3 regions of the Mesorhizobium sp. WSM4842 genome follow, and region 1 is predicted to be linked to each of the others. Evidence: predicted binding sites of a transcription regulator. Region 1 holds the regulator's gene; each other region holds the start of a gene.
The links. Region 1 encodes LexA, which represses DNA repair genes until DNA is damaged. Its sites were predicted from a motif close to TGTTCNNNNTGTGTTCNG; they were not measured.

Region 1 (4,279 bases):
CGACTGGCCCGGTTAGGCCGGACAGTTATGACTTCTCCTTCGACAGCTATTTCGCCGGTATCGGTGCCAGTGGCTTTTTCCTCGGCAATCCGAAGATCGTCGTTTCCGAAGATGCACCGTTCGCCGCGCGCATTTCTTCCTCGATCGAAAAGGCGCGTGAAACCATCGCCGACCATATCAGGGACAGCATCGGTGGCGCCGAGGGGGAGATTGCCGCCGCGCTGATCGTCGGCGTGCGTGCCGGCATTCCCGAAGAGATAAACGAATCGATGCGGCGCACCGGCATCTACCACATCATCTCGATTTCCGGCCTGCACATGGCGCTTGTCGCCGGCACCATCATGGGATTGCTGCGCGGCGCCTTTGCGCTGGTTCCCGATTTTTCGTCGCGCCGGCCGGTCAAAAAATATGCGGCTGCTGCCGCACTCGTTTCCATCGCTGCCTATCTGATTTTTTCCGGTATCGTGGTCGCGGCTGAACGCAGCTTTATCATGCTGGCGGTAATGCTTGTCGCCGTGCTGTTCGACCGGGCGGCACTCACCATGCGCAATCTGGCGATTTCGGCCATCGCCGTCATCGTCGTGTCGCCGCACGAGGTGGTCGGCCCAAGCTTCCAGATGTCCTTCGCCGCGACCGCTGCTCTCGTGGGCGCCTATGCCGGCTGGTCCGACTATCGTGCCGACAAGGCCACCGCGCCGCCACAGCGACGGTCAACGATCGCTTTCGTCACGCGAAAACTTGCCGCTGGGACAGGTACCATCGCAATGACCTCCATCATTGCCGGCAGCGCCACCGCACTCTTCGCCATCTGGCACTTCCAGCGCGTCTCGCCGCTCAGCCTGTTCGCCAATCTGGCCGTCATGCCGATCGTCACGGTCGTGATGTTCCTGGCCGTCGTCAGCGCCTTGGCAATGCCGTTCGGCTTCGACGGCCCTTTCCTATACATGATGGGCAAGGGGCTGACGGCCATGATTGCAATATCGGGATGGATCTCCGAGCGGTCGCCGGTCGATGCCGTCGGGCTGATCTCGTTGCAGTCGGTTCTGCTGGTGACGGCCGCCCTGGTCATCGCCACGATGGCAACGACATGGTTGCGGCTTGCGGCACTTCCCTTTGCGCTCGCCGGCCTGCTGACGATTTCCGAGACGCGCACCCCCGACGTGCTGATTTCGGAAGATGCGCATCTGGTGGCGCTGCCGATCGGCGGCGGCGAACTTGCCGTCAACCGGGTGCGCTCGAACGAATTCACCACCGACAACTGGAAACATGCGCTGGTTTCAGCGACCATTGTCGAGCCGGAGACATTCGAAAAAGGAGACGTGCGGTTCGACATCGTCGACCCGGCCGACCTGCCGCCGGGAGCGCCCTTCTACTGCACTGCCGGCCTGTGCCTCGCCCGGCACCAGTCCGGCGCGATCATCGCGCTCGCCGACGACCGCAAAACCGCACGGCCAGCCTGTGCCTTTGCGGATTTGATCGTCATCGATGATGCCACAGCCTATTATAATCCCTGCCGCAATCCGCTGGTTCTCGTCGTCACCAAACGGCAGCTCGCTCGCATGGGCAGTGCCGCCGTCTTTTTCGATCCGCTATCTGCGACGACGCGCGCAGAAATCCGTTTTGCCGTCAGACAGCCCTATAGGCCTTGGCATGAGCAGCGGAGATTTTCGCGCGAGGCGAGGGGCCTGCCGCCATACCGCAGGGCCGAGAAACCCAAAAAGCCTGCCGTTCAGTAACGCCGGATCAGTCCGACGAGCTTGCCTTGCACCTTGACCCTGTCCGGCCCGAAGATGCGCGTCTCATAGGCCGGATTGGCGGCTTCCAGTGCGATCGAGGCACCTTTGCGGCGGAACCGCTTCAGCGTCGCTTCCTCGTCGTCGACCAAGGCGACGATGATCTCGCCAGGCTGGGCGGTGTCGGCGTTGCGGATGATGACCGTGTCGCCGTCGAAAATGCCGGCCTCGATCATCGAGTCACCCTTGACCTCCAGCGCGTAGTGCGTGCCGCCGGTGATCATGTCCGGTGGTACCGAAATCGAATGCGTCTGGTGCTGGATGGCGTCGATCGGCACACCGGCAGCGATGCGGCCCATCACCGGTATGGAGATGGTGGCAACGACGTCGTCGTCATTGCCGGCTGCGGGCATGCGCGAAGGCGCCGGCTTGATCTGTCGTCCGAGGCTGCCCTGCCCAAGGCTGCCCTGAATGACGCTTGGCGAGAATTTGCGCGCCGCATTGAGGCCGGGCGCGATCGAATCGGGCAGGCGCAGCACCTCCAGCGCGCGGGCGCGGTTGGGCAGGCGGCGAATGAAACCGCGCTCCTCCAGTGCAGTGATCAGCCGATGGATCCCCGACTTCGAGGCGAGGTCGAGCGCTTCCTTCATCTCGTCGAACGAGGGCGGAATGCCGCTTTCCTTCAGCCGCTCGTGGATGAACATCAGCAGTTCATGTTGTTTGCGTGTCAGCATCGCGACCCCAACAGAATCAGAAAAACAAACCCAGAACAAACACTATCTGTTCCAGTTGTGTTCCGCAACCGTTTAAAATTTAATGAATGTGTTGACGTTTTGTTCAGCGTAGCATCAGCACGCTGCACGCGGCGCCCGTCGCGGCTGGGGGAGCGAACGGCTCGCGCACGATCAGCCCGTTGGCGTCGGCCAGCATTTTGAGCATCGAGGAATCCTGGATGCCGAACGGGGTCGCCAGCAGCGTGCCGGCTTCTTCGCTAACCACGGCGCGTACATAGTCCTGCCTGAGATCGTTGGCCGGCATGGCGGCGCCGAGCCGCGCCTGACGCATGTCCTGCCGGAAGGCGCGGCCGCCGAGCCGCGCAAGCAGCGGCGTCAGAAAGAGCTGCGTGCAGACCAGGCTCGCCACCGGATTGCCAGGCAGGCCGATGCAGCGGATGTCACCCAGCCGCCCGAACATCAGCGGCTTGCCGGGCCGCATGGCGATTTTCCAGAAATCGAGCGTCATGCCTTCACCGGTCAGCACGTCATGAACCAGGTCATGGTCGCCGACCGAGGCGCCGCCCAGCGTGACGATGACGTCGGCGCCTGCGTCGACCGCTTGTTTCACCAGCGTGGCGATCGCCTCCTTGCGGTCGGGGGCGATGCCGAGATCGAGCGCGCTGGCGCCGACCGAGCGGGCCGCGGCGGCGACGCCATAGGCATTGGACGAGATGATCTGGTCGGGGCCAAGGTCGCTGCCCGGCGGCAGCAATTCGTCGCCGGTGGCGATGATGGCGACCAACGGCCGTTTCACCACGCTGACCTGCGGGTGGTTGGCCGACGCCGCCAGCGACAATGCCGCCGGATCAAGCGGGCGGCCTTTCTCCAGCAGGACGTCGCCCTTCGAGAAATCGAGCCCGAGGCGGCGGATGTTGCGGCCTTCAACCGTCGACGCGGTCACTTCGATGCTGCCGCCGCCGAGGTCGCGGACATTCTCCTGGATGACGATGGTGTCCGCGCCTGCAGGAAGCGGCGCGCCGGTGAAGATGCGCACGGCCTGCGCCGGGCCGACTGTTCCGGCAAAGCCGCGTCCGGCCGGCGCCATGCCGATCACCGAAAGTCTTGCGGGCACGGATGCGACATCCTCGGCCCGCACGGCATAGCCGTCCATGGCGGACGCGTTGAACGGCGGCTGGGTGCGGAGCGCCAGGAGCGGCTCCGCCAGCACGCGGTCGGCGGCGTCCATCAGGGCGACGCTTTCAGCCTGCAAGGGCGCAGCATCCTCAAGCAGGCGCTCGAGCGCCTCGGCGACCGGAAGCAGTGCCATTATTAGCCTGCCCCCTTGGCATCCGCCTTGTAGTCGCCGGATTTGCCGCCGGTCTTTTCCGCCAGCCTGATGCCCGAGATCACCATGGCGCGGTCGACCGCCTTGGCCATGTCATAGATGGTCAGGCAGGCGACCGAGACGGCGGTCAGCGCTTCCATCTCGACGCCGGTCTTACCGGTGACGCGGGCCAGCGCCGTGACCTTCAGGCCTGGCAGCGTCGCGTCCGGTTCGATGTCAATGGATACCTTGGTCAACAGCAGCGGATGGCAGAGCGGGATCAGCTCATGCGTCCTCTTGGCCGCCATGATGCCGGCGATGCGCGCCGTGCCCAGCACGTCGCCCTTCTTGGCATCGCCGTCGAGAATCATCTTCAGCGTTTCGGGCCGCATCGAGACAAGACCTTCGGCGATTGCCGTGCGCGTCGTCTCCGCCTTGTCGCCGACATCGACCATATTGGCTTCGCCTTTCGCGCCAAGATGGGTGAGGGCGGCCGTCATCGTCAG
Region 2 (4,279 bases), 3.5 Mb from region 1:
TGACTGTAGCCGAAGCGGCCATAATAAGCGGGATCGCCAAGCACAACCGCCAGCACCTCGCCGGCGTCCTTCAGCCGGATATGCGCCTCGCGGACCAGCGCACCGCCGATGCCAGTGCCATGGAATGACGGCTCGACCGCCAGAGGCGCCAGCGCCACCGCCGGAAAGCTCTTGCCGCCGTTCTGCACGAAAAGCCTCGAAAACAGGATATGGCCGACCACCTGTCCATCTTCTTCCGCCACCAGTTCGACGATGGCATCGCCGCCGCTGACCAGCGCGTCGACCAGTCCGGCCTCCGCCTGCTGGCCGAAGGCGTGTTCCTCGACGAGGCGGATCGCCTCGCGGTCCCGCGGCGTTGCCGCGCGTATCGACATCATGCTCATGAGAATTTCATTCCTTCTTCGAGCTTGGCCCCGCGCAGAAATTCCTGCGCGGCAATGGGCCTTCCGCCCGCACGTTGAACTTCGACCAGCCTGATCGCGCCTGACCCGCAGGCGACCGTCAGCCGGTCGTCGAGAATTCCTCCCGGCTCGCCGGCGCCATCCGAAAGCGTCGAGCGAAGCAGTTTCAGCCGCTCCAAGCGGCCGCCAATTTCGGTCTCGCACCATGCGCCGGGAAAGGGCGACAGGCCGCGAATATGATCGTGGACTTCGCCAGCAGGCCGCGTCCAGTCCACGCGCGTCTCCGCTTTATCGATCTTTTTGGCGTAGGTCACCCCCTCCGTCGCCTGTGCGGTGAATGTCAGGGCATCCCGTTCCATTCGTGCCAGCGCTTTCGCCATCAGCGCGGCACTAATGTGCATCAACCGCTCGTGCAGTTCGCCGGCCGTCATGTCGGGGCCGATGGCGCATTTTTCGACCATCGCCACCGGGCCGGTGTCCAAGCCCTCCTCCATCCGCATCACCATCATGCCTGTCTCAGTATCGCCGGCCATGATGGCGCGCTGGATAGGGGCGGCGCCGCGCCAGCGTGGCAACAGCGACGCGTGACCATTGAGGCAGCCGAGCCGCGGCGCCTCGAGAATTGGTTTAGGCAACAGCAATCCATAGGCGACGACCACGGCGACATCGGCCCGCAGGGCGCGGAACGCCTGCTGCTCGGCCTCGCTTTTCAGCGACACCGGCGTTCGCACCTCGACGCCCAGCCGCTCCGCCTCGCGCAGCACCGGCGACGGCGTCAGTTCCAGGCCGCGCCGACCGGCGGCGCGCGGTGGCTGGGTATAGACGGCTTCTATCTCATGCCCGGCTTCGGCGATCGCCCGCAGCGTCGGCACGGAGAATTCGGGCGTACCCATGAAGATGACGCGCAGGGGCATTTTTGAGCCCTATCCCACCAACTTACCCGGCGCCTTGCTGCCCGGCGTCTTCTCCCTCGCAAGCTTCTTGAATTTCTTCACCACCATGTCGCGCTTCAATTTCGAGATGTGATCGATGAACAGAACACCGTTGAGATGGTCGATTTCGTGCTGCAGGCAAGTCGCCATCAACCCTTCGGCCCCGATCTCCTGTAGCTTGCCATCGCGATCGAGATATTTCACCCGTACGGCGGCAGGGCGCTCGACCTCGGCATAGTAATCCGGGATCGACAGGCAACCCTCCTCGTAGACCGAGCGCTGATCGGCGCTCTCGAGGATCTCGGGATTGATGAAGACATGCGGCGCCGGCGGCTCGTCTTCCTTGGCGAGGTCGATCACCAGCATGCGCAGCGGCTCGCCGACCTGGATCGCCGCCAGACCGATGCCCGGCGCATCATACATGGTGTCCAGCATATCGTCGGCCAGTTTGCGCAAAGCGGCGTCGACGCGCTCGACCGGTTTCGAAACCTGGCGCAGGACGGGATCGGGAAGGATGATGAGCGGCTTGATCGACATGGCGTCTCACCTAAGACCTCGCACGAAAAGCGTCAACCGGGGCATTTGCAGCGCCGTTCACGTTTTGATCTGTGCCGTCAGACCGAATCATCTATGCTGCCCCATATGAATGACCTGACCACCATCCTGTCCGAACCAATCGCCCGGCTCGGCGCCACCACGATCACGCTCGGTCACGCACTGGCATTCGGCGCGATCCTGTTTCTGGGCCTGTTCGTGGCGCTCGCCGTCGCGCTCTGGCGCTCGGCCAAGGCGCGTGCGGTGGCTGCCGCCGAAGCCGCCGACCACGCCCGTGACGCGGAGGCGCGGATGGCCGGCATTTTGCAAAGCCAGGCCGAGATGCAGGGCCGCATCGGCGCCATCGCCGAAGTGTTCGGGGCGCGGCAGGCCGAACTCACACAATCGATCGGTCAACGCCTCGACGCGATGACCGGCCGTCTCGGCCAGACCATGACCGAGCAGACGAAATCGACGCATGAGAGCCTCGCCAGACTGCAGGAGCGGCTGGCGGTCATCGATACGGCGCAGGGCAACATCCAGTCGCTCGCCGGCCAGGTCGTTCAGCTTCAGGCGATCCTCTCCAACAAGCAGACGCGCGGCGCTTTCGGCCAGTCTCGCATGGAGGCTATCGTCGCCGACGGCCTGCCGCACGGTGCCTACGAATTCCAGGCGACCTTGTCGAACGGCAGCCGGCCCGACTGCCTGGTGAAGATGCCGAATGGCGCGCCCGCACTTGCCATCGACGCCAAGTTTCCGCTGGAAGCCTGGAACGCCATCCGTGCCGCCGAAGGCGTCGATTTGCAGAAGGTCGCAGCCCAAGCGTTTCGGCGCGACATCGAGGTGCACGTCCGCGATATTTCAGAAAAATACCTGATCCAGGGCGAGACGCAGGACACCGCCTTCATGTTCGTGCCGTCGGAATCGGTGTTCGCGGAGATCCACGAGAATTTCGAGGGGATTGTCCACAAGGCGCACCGTGCCCGAATCGTCATCATCTCGCCGTCGCTGCTGATGCTGTCGATCCAGGTCATCCAGGCGATCCTCAAGGACGCCCGCATGCGCGAGCAGGCGCATCTGATCCAGGGCGAAGTCATCCGGCTGATGGAGGATGTCTCGCGCCTCGACGAGCGGGTGCGCAAGCTGCAGAGCCATTTCGGCCAGTCGGCCAAGGATATCGACGATATCCTCGTCTCGACGTCGAAGGTGACCAAGCGCGGCCAGAAGATCGAGGCGCTGGAGTTCGGCGCGCAGCCGACGGAGGGCGACGCCGGATCGGGGGCCAGCGCGAAGGCCGAAGCGGGTGCGCGCGTCGCCGACTCCAAGACCGGTCAGCTGAGACTAAGGGTCGTCGAAGGCGACGACTGAGAGGCTATTGCTCCTCGACGGTCGTCATGCCTTCGAACTCGGGCAGCCAGTGCAGCGCCGAGCGGTGCCATATCTGTTTTCTCGGGATCAGTTGTTCGCGCTGCCGCGCCGTGCCGACTCTGATGCCGTAGACTTTCGGCCCGTCGCCGACCGACGTGGCATAGAGGTGCGAACCGCACTCGCCGCAAAAGGCCTGGGCGCGCCTGGCGCCGCTCGATGCGATCTTGATGTAGATCTTCGGCGTGCCCTTGGTGATCCGGTAGTGGTCCTCCGGCGCCGGCACGGTCACGCGGAAGGCCGTGCCGGTCAGCTGCTGACAATCGATGCAGTGGCAAATACTGGTCTTTTCCGGATCGACCTCCGCTTCGTAGGTGATAGCGCCGCAATGGCACCCGCCGTCGATTTTCATCTTCGCTCCTCCCTTCGGCTGCGCCTCGACGCGTTCGAGCTTAACGGCGCAGCCGCCGCAGTTCCACAGGCATTCACAACGCGCGAAGCATCCGGCGGTTCAAGACTGCTGCGCCGACGCCTGTTCGATGACCTCTTCCGTCCAGACCTTGAAGCCGGCCAGCGTGCCCGGCCCGAAAATATGGGTCAGCGGCACATCGGCTGCGTCGCGGCCGGAGGCGATCAGGATACGGCCGATGCGCGGCGCATTGTTGCGCGGATCGAAGGCATGCCAGCGGCCGCCGAGATAGACCTCCATCCAGGCGGCGAAATCCATGTCCGACCACGGTTTCGGCAGGCCGATGTCGCTGATGTAGCCGGTGCAGTAGCGCGTCGGGATGTTCAAGGCGCGACAGAAGGCGACGGCGAGATGGGCGAAGTCGCGACAGACGCCGCTTTGCTCACGATAGGCCTCTGCCGCGGTGCGCGTCGGCCGCGCATTGCCGTAATTGAAGATAATGTGGTTGTGGACGAAATCGCAGACCGCCTGCACGCGTGGAATGCCGAGCGGTGTGTGGCCGAACAGCCGCCACGCCTCGCTCGCCAGCACGTCGCTCTCGCAATAGCGGCTGGGCAGCAGGAACAGCAATGTCTCCG
Region 3 (4,279 bases), 220 kb from region 1:
TTACAGACGCGGCGGAGGCGATTGCCGATCCGATCCGCGCTTCAATCTCCGCGGCAAAGCCTGCATCAAGAACCTCTATATCAATCTCAAAATTCAGCCGCAGGGACCGGGCATCAAGATTGGAGGATCCTATATAAGCCCAAACTCCATCGACCGACAGCAGCTTCGAATGATCGAACGAGCCCTCCGTGCGCCATACGCGGCAATAGTGCTTCAGGACCTGATCGAATTGCGCCGTCATCGCCCGGTCGACGAGGAAGAGATTGTTCACCGCCGGTACCACGATGTCGATCTCGACGCCTCGCCTGGCCGCGGTCGTCAGCGCGCTGATCAGTTCCCGATCCGGCAGGAAATAGGGCGACATGATGCGGATCGATTTGCGGGCGACGGAAAATGCCCCGATCAGCAAGTTGTGGTTCGTTTCGATGCTGGCATCCGGCCCGGATGCAACCGCCCGCGCCAGCATCGGATGACCGGGAGCTGCGGGAAGCGTGGCCACTTGCCAGGTGTCGCCTTTCAGGAGCTCGCCGCTCACGAAGCGCCAATCTTCGGCGGCAACCGAAAAAAGGTCGGCTACGACCGGCCCGGTGACCTGAAAATGCGTGTCCCTCGCGCTGGAGGAGCCGGCGAACTCGGCTGAGAATCCCTTTCGGATGTTCATCCCTCCGGTGAACGCAATCGTGCCATCGACGACCAGGATCTTCCGGTGTGTTCTGAGGTTGGCGTAGGGAAGACGCAGGCCCATGACAATGTTGCCGTTGAAGAGGTCTGCTGTGATTCCTGCCTCTCGCAGACGCCCAAGAATGCTGGGGACGGAGTAACGCGCCCCGACGGCATCGATCAGCACGCGAACGCTGACACCCCGCTGGACGGCTCCGGCGAGAGATTCCACGAAAAGCCGCCCGACATCGTCATTGTCGAAGATGTAGGTCTCGAGAAGGATAGCGCGTTGAGCGCCATCAATCGCTCGGCACATTGCGGCATAGGCCTCGTCACCTGTCTCCAATATCGCAATCGCGTTTGCCGAGGTCAGGGCACGCCGGGCCACCCTGTCGCCCAATGTCTTCAGGCCGGTGAAGCGTTGGCCGTACCGCTCGGCAATCAATTCCTCGGCGGCAATGTTGCGCTCATGTTTTGCGGAAGCCGCCTCGCTGGAAAGGGGCCGCATGGCGCTGATCGTTGCACGACGGATGCGGTTTATGCCGGCAACGGCGTAGATGATCGCGCCAAGGAATGGCGACAGGAACATCACGCCAACCCAACCTGTGGCGGCGCGGACGTCTTCCTTCGTCATTATGGCGTGGACAATGCCGATGGCCGCCATCACCAGCGGAATGATCGCGAGGATCTGGGGCCAATGAGTCATTAAGGTCTGCAACATCGCCAGGACTATCCAGCGAGCGGTTGCAGAACGCAATGCAGCTCATGCCCGGCGTTGATTAGCACCTCTTTGACCAAGTTTTGGCCGCAGTCACCCAATTCGTAATGCAGAGCACCGCAAGCCTCCAGACCACGGTAACAAAACTGGACAGAGCCGCTGCCTGGTTCGATGGAACGGCCCCAGGAACGGCCCCCGTCACTGGAGACCAGGAGCCACAGCGGGCACTACAGGCCTAACTTCTCCCGGAGTGCATCAATGCGTTTAGAGGCTTCCGCCTTGCTGAGGCCGTCAGCATAGGCGTCAGGGTCGTCGGCCTGTTCGGCCAAAGTTTTCAAATAGGAGGCTTGTGCGGGGGTCATGGGGTCATCTCCGCTGATCCAATCTTCCGGGTCCTTTTTGACAGTTGCCGGTGCCTCGATTTTTGGGTTGTGCCGGTCGCCCATGATCAATCTCCCTTGATGATCATCACAATGAGAATGATCATGATTTGTTCCGCCAGATTGTGTCGCGTCCGCCCGCCCAGGCCGGTTACGCGCAAGCGGAGCGAATCTCTTCTTGGCTATTTCATAGCGTGGATACCTATGGTTGTAATCTTGCACGATCCTCAAATCGGTGAGGACGCCCCTTGAGCAGCGATCAGGGCCATTGGAGCCGTACTTGGCTCAACTCGGGAGTCGGCTTCTTCGAATTATTTGGCCTTCAGCCATGTGTTCGACAGTCCGCTCCTGTAGCGGCTGTCGGCGCGCTTCGAGATAATTCCATTGAGCCCGATCTTCTCGACGGTGCGGAAGAGCGCCAGCGCACTGCCCTCGAAGTGCTCACTGTATTGGATCTTGCCGAGGCCAGGCTCAACCAGTTGCCATAGCGCCTGCTTGCGCTGCAGCAGCGGCAAGGAGCCTAGATCACGGCCGTCGAGATGGAGGATATCGAAAGTGACGAACACCAGCCGGCTCGGCTCGTTCCAGATCGCGGCTTCCAGCGCAGGGCAATCGGAAGCGCCCTGCTCGCCGGGAACAATGACCTCGCCGTCGAGAATGGCAGTCCGGCATCGCAGATCGACGGCTAGTGCGATGGACCAGTATTTCGTGGTCCAGTCACGGCCGTTTTTGCTGTAAAGACGCACGCCGCCATTATCGATGATGATCTGGGTTCGATAGCCGTCGAGATTGGCCTCGTGGACCCAGCCCTCATCTTCAGGCGGCCGCTCGACCCGAGTCGGGATCTGCGGCGGAAGAAACTCCAGCCGGCCGCCATCGACCTTGGCACGCTTACTCAATGACGCCACCTTTGACCGCGCAGCGGCGGCTAATCGGCACAGGCAGCACGACATCACCCCAACAGGATGCCTGCCACCTGTGCCGAGCCCCCGCCAAGCCATTGCAAGCATCTACGCACGAGGCCGATCTGTCGTTAGCTTTGCATCCTAATACTTATCCTGGCGTACATATCTTGCTCGGCGCGGCGCTCTTGCACCGTTCCCGACCGGCTTATTGCTGTCCGGGATTGCCGCCAGCCTACGCAGCCCTTGGCTAGAGCGGTTCGTCATTTCACGGAACCGCAGAACCGCTCTATCTCTTTATTTTTTGACTGCAATTCCGGACGGAAAACCGTTCGCACTTTTCCTGGAATTGCTCCGATTGCGGACTACCTTGGTCAGTCCATCAAAAGCACCACAGCGGGATGCAGCTTCTTCAGATTCGGCAATGATTTCGACTGCCAGGGTATGTCGGGCGTTCCACGCACGACGAGTCGAACATCGGGATGCTTGCGCACCTCAATGGTAAATTTCGCCAGCAGGTTGATGCCGGAAGAGTTGAGAAAGTGAAGGTCCTTCAGATTGAGCGTAATGGAAGCGGGATTCGAGGCAAGAACACGGGTCGCCAACGCCGTGATAGGCGCACCGTCGTCGGAACTGGCAAGCCGCATTGCACCGTCGAAGAAAATTTCGCTTCCTTCAGTCCACACGCGGTAATCGTCTGTCTTGATTTCCATAGCCTGGCTTCGTTTTATTTAGTTGTGAATTTGCGAGATCGGAATGGAGGCATATGTCTCCACGCAAATCCGATCGCTTTCGTCTGCGGCGCTGAATATCCAAGCCAGGCGTGCGCCGTAGTCGCTCATCAACGTCAGCAATCCAAGTCCGGAGCCTCCTACGCCGGCGTTGGCGGCATTGGCTTCAATTCGCTGTATCAGCAGGTCCATGGGGTCGCCAACCGTGATGTCCGCCAGGAGACTTTGGAACTCAGACGCATCTTCACCATCGACTTCATTCGACACTTTGAGCTTGAAGCACTCCGAATCCATCGACGCCTCGATCACGATCTCACCCGGTGCGCGAAACTTGACGGCATTTTCGATGAGTTCGTTGACCAGATATCCGATGCTGTGCCGCACTTCCATGTAGTCATTGCGGGACGACCGGAAGCGCAACGCGAAAAGATCGGCGATGAAGTCCGAGGTGGTGGCACAATGACGCCAACTCAAGTCGAGAGGTCCGTCGAACAGCCGCACGCGACTGACGCTCTCCTTCATCCCGATCGCAATATCAGGGGTACCGAACAGCGTTGTCATTGCTATGTGTGCCTTATGATCACGAGGGTGATGTCATCGTGGATCTTCTGGATCCCGATATGGGCCATCAGATCGTCGATGATCCCAGTCTTGATGTCCTCGGCGCTGCTGCCGTGACGTCTTTGTACGCTCTGGCTGAGGCGCTCGAACCCGAACAACTTTCTTTCGTGGTTTTCCGCCTCGGTCACACCGTCGGTGTGCAGCACGATCACGTCGCCGCTTCCGAACAGGATGTCACGCGTGGCAATGAACTTCGAGATGTCATTCTCCAGGCCAACCGGCAGACCCAGATCAATCGTATCGATACGTTCGACTTCCCCATCCGCA

Region 2: a site for LexA is predicted at 1,925-1,942, ahead of AC0NIE_RS03285 (DNA recombination protein RmuC). Genes of this name have one in related genera too.
Region 3: a site for LexA is predicted at 1,859-1,876, ahead of AC0NIE_RS22240 (DUF3072 domain-containing protein). Genes of this name have one in related genera too.

Annotation. Positions count from the first base shown of each region.
Region 1 is NZ_CM148372.1:4,380,186-4,384,464, forward strand. It holds gene AC0NIE_RS21200 (ComEC/Rec2 family competence protein) at 1-1,736, shown strand, start outside; gene lexA (transcriptional repressor LexA) at 1,730-2,467, opposite strand; gene AC0NIE_RS21210 (molybdopterin molybdotransferase MoeA) at 2,571-3,776, opposite strand; gene moaC (cyclic pyranopterin monophosphate synthase MoaC) at 3,779-4,273, opposite strand.
Region 2 is NZ_CM148372.1:704,140-708,418, forward strand. It holds gene AC0NIE_RS03270 (GNAT family N-acetyltransferase) at 1-383, opposite strand, end outside; gene fmt (methionyl-tRNA formyltransferase) at 380-1,315, opposite strand; gene def (peptide deformylase) at 1,325-1,870, opposite strand; gene AC0NIE_RS03285 (DNA recombination protein RmuC) at 1,976-3,235, shown strand; gene AC0NIE_RS03290 (GFA family protein) at 3,240-3,644, opposite strand; gene AC0NIE_RS03295 (transglutaminase-like domain-containing protein) at 3,744-4,279, opposite strand, start outside.
Region 3 is NZ_CM148372.1:4,598,799-4,603,077, reverse strand. It holds gene AC0NIE_RS22245 (phospholipase D-like domain-containing protein) at 1-1,381, opposite strand, end outside; gene AC0NIE_RS22240 (DUF3072 domain-containing protein) at 1,606-1,824, opposite strand; gene AC0NIE_RS22235 (ATP-dependent DNA ligase) at 2,070-2,657, opposite strand; gene AC0NIE_RS22230 (slr1659 superfamily regulator) at 3,035-3,373, opposite strand; gene AC0NIE_RS22225 (slr1658 superfamily regulator) at 3,392-3,952, opposite strand; gene AC0NIE_RS22220 (SpoIIE family protein phosphatase) at 3,955-4,279, opposite strand, start outside.